Regions from separate parts of the Desulforegula conservatrix Mb1Pa genome, predicted to be linked through region 2. Evidence: riboswitches for the same ligand, from Rfam matches in the RefSeq annotation. Region 2 holds a riboswitch; the other holds the start of a gene.
What was found. Region 2 has a riboswitch for cobalamin ahead of K245_RS0115680 (TonB-dependent receptor plug domain-containing protein). Riboswitches for the same ligand answer to the same signal wherever they lie in the genome.
Positions count from the first base shown of each region.

Region 1: it holds a riboswitch for cobalamin, as region 2 does, so the genes downstream of both, K245_RS0112590 (histidine phosphatase family protein) here and K245_RS0115680 (TonB-dependent receptor plug domain-containing protein) in region 2, are expected to answer to the same signal.

Region 1 covers NZ_AUEY01000034.1:5,201-8,385, forward strand. The annotation lists gene cobT (nicotinate-nucleotide--dimethylbenzimidazole phosphoribosyltransferase) at 1-15, opposite strand, end outside; gene cobU (bifunctional adenosylcobinamide kinase/adenosylcobinamide-phosphate guanylyltransferase) at 188-724, opposite strand; gene K245_RS0112590 (histidine phosphatase family protein) at 717-1,370, opposite strand; cobalamin riboswitch at 1,677-1,821, opposite strand; gene K245_RS0112595 (M16 family metallopeptidase) at 1,975-3,185, shown strand, end outside.
Region 2 covers NZ_AUEY01000053.1:13,357-16,541, reverse strand. The annotation lists gene K245_RS24850 (ABC transporter ATP-binding protein) at 1-715, shown strand, start outside; cobalamin riboswitch at 1,072-1,259, shown strand; gene K245_RS0115680 (TonB-dependent receptor plug domain-containing protein) at 1,414-3,185, shown strand, end outside.

The DNA of each region.
Region 1 (3,185 bases), on a different contig from region 2:
GTTCAGTAAATTCATTTGTTTAGATTGCCTCCGTCGGGTCGCTTTTTGAAAAAAGCTTCGCAAATACTTTATGGTTTAAATGGATTGTTACAGACACTGTTACTTTCAGAACCTAAAATTTTCAAACTAAGTCATATAAGGCAAAGCTGAGAATTGAAGACAGCCGCATATTCTTATGATTAAAAGTTCACTTCAGCTTCAAAGGAATCCCTGAAACCATCAAATAAGCGGAGTCAGCCCTGGAAGCCATCACCTGATTGCATCTTCCGAGAAGATCCCTGAAATCACGGGATGCTTTGTTATCAGGAACAATGCCCATGCCTGTCTCGTTTGTTACAAATATGACTGACGCAGAAACGCTTTGGCAGGCTTTAATTATATCCATACAATAATCAGAGACTTCTTCCTCGGTAATCCCGATCTTATTATTAAAAGCCCGTTGCATGAGATTACTGACCCAGAGAGTTAGACAGTCGACAAGAATAACGTCTTTGCTCCCTTGCTCAAGTATGACTCCAGCAATGTCAACTGGCTCATCAACTGTTTTCCAGCCTTCGTCCCTTTCATTTATATGTTTTTCAATTCTTGAATCCATCTCATCGTCCACTCCAGATGGACAGGTCGCCAGATAGATTCTCGTTTTTGATATTTCTTCGGCTATTTTCAGGGCATAAGCACTCTTGCCGCTTCTACAGCCACCTGTGATGAAAACAATCTTACCCATTCGTGTTTTCCCCTGTGCCACCTAAATAAACTGAATTCAAATGGGACGTGTCATTTAGAAATGAAAGATATCCGAAGCCGGCTGAGATGCTAAGGCAGGAAACGGACGCGATATCAGCCGCAAAATGAAAATGCTTTTCAGGAGGGATACCAAGCCACAGACAGATAAGACTTTTGATGACTCCTCCGTGGGTACAAACAGCAATTTTATGTTTTTTATCAGAAAGTGCATATTCTTTAATTTTTCCCGCAACTATCTCTATTCTTTCAAAAAAACCTTTAATGCACTCTCCGTCAGGAAAACAGAAATCACCTTCCTGCCTGAGCCATTTTTCAGCTTTTTCAGGGTATTTTTCCGAAATTTCCTGCCATGTTTTCATCTCCCAACCTCCAAAATCGATCTCGACAAGATCTTCATCAAAAACAACCCTGCCGCTGAATACTCTTTCAGCTGTTTCCGTGCATCTTGAAAGAGGGCTTGAAATACAGGTCCGTATTTCGGACAAATCAGACCGAAAAGACAGAGCATCAGCCTGACTTCTGCCAATTTCAGTTAATGGAAGATCTGATATGCCTGAAAAGAGTCCCCTTGTCTGGGCAGTTGTTTCTCCATGCCTGATCAAATAAACCGTAATCGTTTTGTCCAAAATGGCCTCTCGAAAATAAAAAAGCCCCGAAAAATCCAAAATATTTCAACCGAAATATTTCAATTGGATTCTCCGGGGCACCGTATTTTGCCCAGATAACAATAAACAGTCATTTACAAGGCTGCCCCGTTCCACGAGGGCGCAAGCTCATATATTGAGCATGCCTTTAAAATGGTTATTATATTCCATTTTTAAATCAAAGATGAAATCAAGGCGGCAAGGAGGAAGCGACGCAAACGTACGTGGTTTGTACGCTCTTGGAGCTGACGACGATGCCAACCCTATCCATTTATTGGGATAGCGCTTTGATTTAGAATTGGAATAACAGGTAATCTGGCTTGCGGAAATATGTTGTTCATCTCCGGTCACAGTGGCGGGCCCGCGCCGGATTTTCACCAGCTTCCCCTGTTTCAAAATCATCACAAGCTGTACTATCCGAAAGCAGGCATGTCAATTCAAAGGTTTTTAAAGCCTCCAAGGAGTGTTGCCAAATAACAGAAAAATCATCAACATGGCCACAAACAAAGCCCGTGCACATATTAAAGACTTATGCTATGTTTTGTGCCTTCTAAACAAACAGCCATAACATATGGAGCTTATACGAATGAAAAAATTGCTTTTATCCGCCATACTCCTTGTTTTTTTATTTACCCAGGGATGCGCCCCAAAAAACACACAAGGCCCCGAAGCAATAAACCAAAAATCAGGCAGTCAGGCATCAGATCCTACAGGTCGATATTCTTGGCCTAATTCTGTCAGCGACCTCGAACAGGATCCAGCAATGACAACAGGCAAATTTGAAAACGGCCTCAGATATGTGATCATGAAAAACAAAAAACCTGAAGGCAGAGTAAGCATTCATCTTAATATTCAGGCAGGATCAGGATATGAAAATCAAGGAGAGGAAGGCATTGCCCATTTTCTTGAGCACATGCTCTTCAATGGCACGAAAAGCTATCCGCCTGGTGAACTGGTAAAATATTTCCAGAGCATAGGCATGGATTACGGAAGCGACCTGAATGCAAGAACAAGCTATGATACAGCCATATACGATATTATGCTTCCTTCGGGCGATGAAAAAAATATGGACAAGGGACTTTCTGTTCTTTCTGAATTTGCTGAAGACGCCCTGCTTCTGCCTGATGAAGTTGAAAACGAAAAGGGAGTCATTCTTTCAGAAAAAAGAGTAAGAAACAGCGCCGAATACAGAATTGCAATAGCAACCCAGAAATTCATTTTCAACGGCCTCAGAATTACGGAAAGAATTCCGATTGGTTCCGAAGAAGTCATAAAGACAGCAAATACAAGGCTTATAAAAGATTTCTATGATGCATGGTACAGACCTGACAGAATGATGGTTGTAATTGTTGGCGAAACCGACGTCAAAAAAGCTGAAGATCTCGTAAAAAAGCATTTTTCAGGTATTAAACCAAGGGCTGAAAAAAGACAGGAACCCGAACTTGGCACTGTAGATCATAAAGGAACCAAGGCCTTTTATCAGTATGAAAAAGAAGCAGGAGGCACAACTGTAAGCATAAACACTGTAAGAAGCGTGCCTGCCAAACCTGATACCATTGAAGCAGAAAAAGACGCCATGGTAAAAATGATGGCAATGGGCATTCTTCAGGAACGCCTTGATTCCATAGCAAGAAAAAAGAATTCTCCCTTTACAAAGGTATATTCAGGGACAGGTATATCATTAAGGGAAATTGACCATACAGCTGTATACGCCAGTTGTGAGCAGAAAAACTGGGAAAGCGCCCTATCTTCCATATCCAAGGAAATTGAAACAGCCTTAAAATTCGGGTTTGACAA
Region 2 (3,185 bases):
TTTTTCTGTAGGACAGGGCTTGCTCGTCGCCATTGCAGGGCCAAATGGTTCGGGGAAAACAACTCTTCTAAAGATGATTGCAGGGCTTGTAAAGCCTGGTTCAGGCGAAGTCTCACTGTTTGGCCGGGATTTGCGTTCAATGACAAGAAAAGAAATTGCCAGAAGATTGGCCTGGGTTCCCCAATCCCCAGAGCCTGTTTTTGGATACAGGGTGAAAAATCTTGTGATGATGGGAAGATCTCCTCACCAGGGCTTCCTCGGCTTTGAAAGCATTGATGATCGAAGGATAGCAAAAGAAGCCATGGGACAGACCGATATCTTGAATTTTAAAGATCGTTTTCTAACAGATCTCAGCGGAGGCGAACTCCAGCGAGCTTTCATAGCAAGGGCTCTTTGCCAGTCCCATGAAGTGCTTTTGCTGGACGAGCCTACTTCATCCCTTGACCCGGCTCATCAGATCCAGATCATGAATGTTCTCAGGGATCTTTGCAAAAATCGCAATTCAACAGTAATTATGGTCAGCCATGATCTTAATCTGTGCTCCATGTACGCGGACAGGCTCATGCTCATGAAAAACGGAAGAATAGCAGATTTCGGCCCGCCCGAAACTGTCCTTAACCCTTCGATGCTTGAATCTGTCTACGGATGCAAACTCTCTGTGGAATTACACTCAGAATTAGGCTTTGCTGTTGTTGTCCCTGTGCCTGATTTTTGAAGTAGAATGATGGTTTAAGGATTTATTTATGTCCGGGATGCGCTGTCTGCTCAATTACTTGACAAGAAAGCCCAAATTGTAGGTCGGATATTAGAGCGTCCTTTGCTCGTAATCCGACATTGAGCCGGATGCACGGTTTATACACACAGCTTTTGAACCAGCATCACCCATGATGGACTTACAAAAAGTCAGAAAGGGCATTGGTATCATGCCGGACTTAATTCGGTATCTTTGTATTTTCAATTAGTTCTGGATTTCGGCCTTCTCCGGAATGACTGAAATAGGACTTTTTGCGACCTTGTCACCGCATATTCCCATCCCATTTTTTTATTGACTAAAACATCCTCTATGTCTAAAAGCCATGAATAAGCATTGGTGTCCTGATTCTATCAGGACTTAAAAGGGAATCCTGTGTGAATCAGGAACGGGCCCGCCGCTGTAACCGGGGACGATTGCTGCAATATGTCACTGCTTTAATGTGGGAAGACGCAGCATATCAGGTTGATCCGGGAGTCAGAAGACCTGCCAGAGCTGTAATCGGATTTTTCGGCGTGGTAACCGGAAGTTTCGGTGCCTTATGTCTTGTCTGCATTTTTTTTGCAGATATAAGAATCAGGCATATTTTTCTCCAGGATCAATAAGGGATGACCGGGATTTACCGGGCATCCCTTTTTTTATTTTTAAGGACAGTATTAAAAATGATGGACTCGCAAAAAGTCAGGAAAGGGCTTCAGCGTCATACCGGACTTGATCTGGTATCCAGTATTTTCAAGCACTTCTGGATTACGGCCTGCGCCGGAATGACGGAAATCGGACTCATATTTGTTTTCATATTATTTGCCTCATCAATTTGCATTTCCGCTGAAAAAGATTCGTCAATAGATGAGAAATGCGAAGGCAAAGGCAAAGTCACCTTCATGGGCGAGAGAGACCCTAATAAACGATACGATCAGAAGGAAACTTTCAAAACCGGAGATGTGGATCTTAAAAAAACATCTTCAACCTGCCTTGTGATAGACAGGGCTGACATGGAAGGCAAAGCCCAGACTTTGGGCGAGGCTCTTGATAAAGAAGCAGGGATTCAGATCAGGAACTCCGGCGGGACAGGCAGTTTTGCATCTATATCTTTAAGAGGTTCGGAATCAAGTCAGGTCATGGTTTTTATGGACGGAGTCCCTTTAAGCTCAGCGTCTGAAACAGGTGTTGATCTTGGTTCCATCCCGCTTGGAGATGTCGAATCAGTAGAGATTTTTAAAGGTACCACTCCCATGAATTTTGGGATGGCCTCAATGGGCGGAGCGGTCAATATCAAAACCCTTAGGTCAAAACCTGGAATGGCTGGTTTTCTTTCTGCCGGAGCTGGCAGTTATGGAACAAAGGCGTTAACAGGATATTTCAATCATAAGCCAGGAGCCTGGGATTATCTTTTTTCGTTTGATTCACTCAGTTCTGACAATGATTATGAAATAGATAATGATAACGGTACTCCGTACAATCCATACGATGATAAAGAAGAAAAAAGAAAGAATGCCCAGATCAGGCAGGACAGCTTTCTTGCAAAAACCGGCTGTGATATCGGCAAATCTGGGCGGATTGATTTTCAGGATCAGTATTTTGCAAAGAATCAGGGCGTTCCTTCATACGCTTCCTACAATAATTCTGAAAATGACGCATGGCTTGATACAATGAGGAATATTTTCAGCACTTCATATACTGCAAATGATTTTACTCCTCTTCTTCTTTCCACAAGAACAAGATTCAGCCATACAATGAAAAGGGAAGAATATGACGATCTAAGCAATTCAATCGGTCTTGGAGTCCAGCACTCAAAGTACGATACTGATTCCATAGAAGCCGGGTTTTATGCTGAATGGAAGAATATGTTCAATACTGTGGAATTTATGACTGAGGCAAGATCTGAAACCTTTAAGTCAAAGGATCTTGTTGCTGGCAGAACTGCCCAGGACGCAGATAGAAATACCTTCGTAACAGGAATTCAGGATAGGATTCTTATTGATCCTGTGGGCAGGTTATCCGCAACTCCGGGAATAAGATATTCTTTCACGAGCGATGACGGTAAATCTTATGAAACTGATGATTATGAATCAGGCTTTTCCTCAGAGGACAGGTATTATTTCAGCCCGCAGTTTGGTCTTTTATATACATTGAATGACTCGATAACCATGAAGTCAAATATTGCCAAATATTACAGGGAACCTTCATTTTTCGAGCTTTTCGGAGATCGTGGTTTTTTTGAAGGAAACGAAAGACTCGTCCCAGAAAGAGGAATAAATTTTGACGCTGGCGCAGAATTCAGACAGAAATGCCTTCATGAATATGTTCAGGAAATTTTTTTCGGGGCGACATATTTTCATGACAGGATTTACGATCTGATCACAAGAACCTATGACGCAAGAGGTGTAGGTGTTTCAGTAAATGTTCCGGGCGCTCTGATCACAGGGGTTGAGGG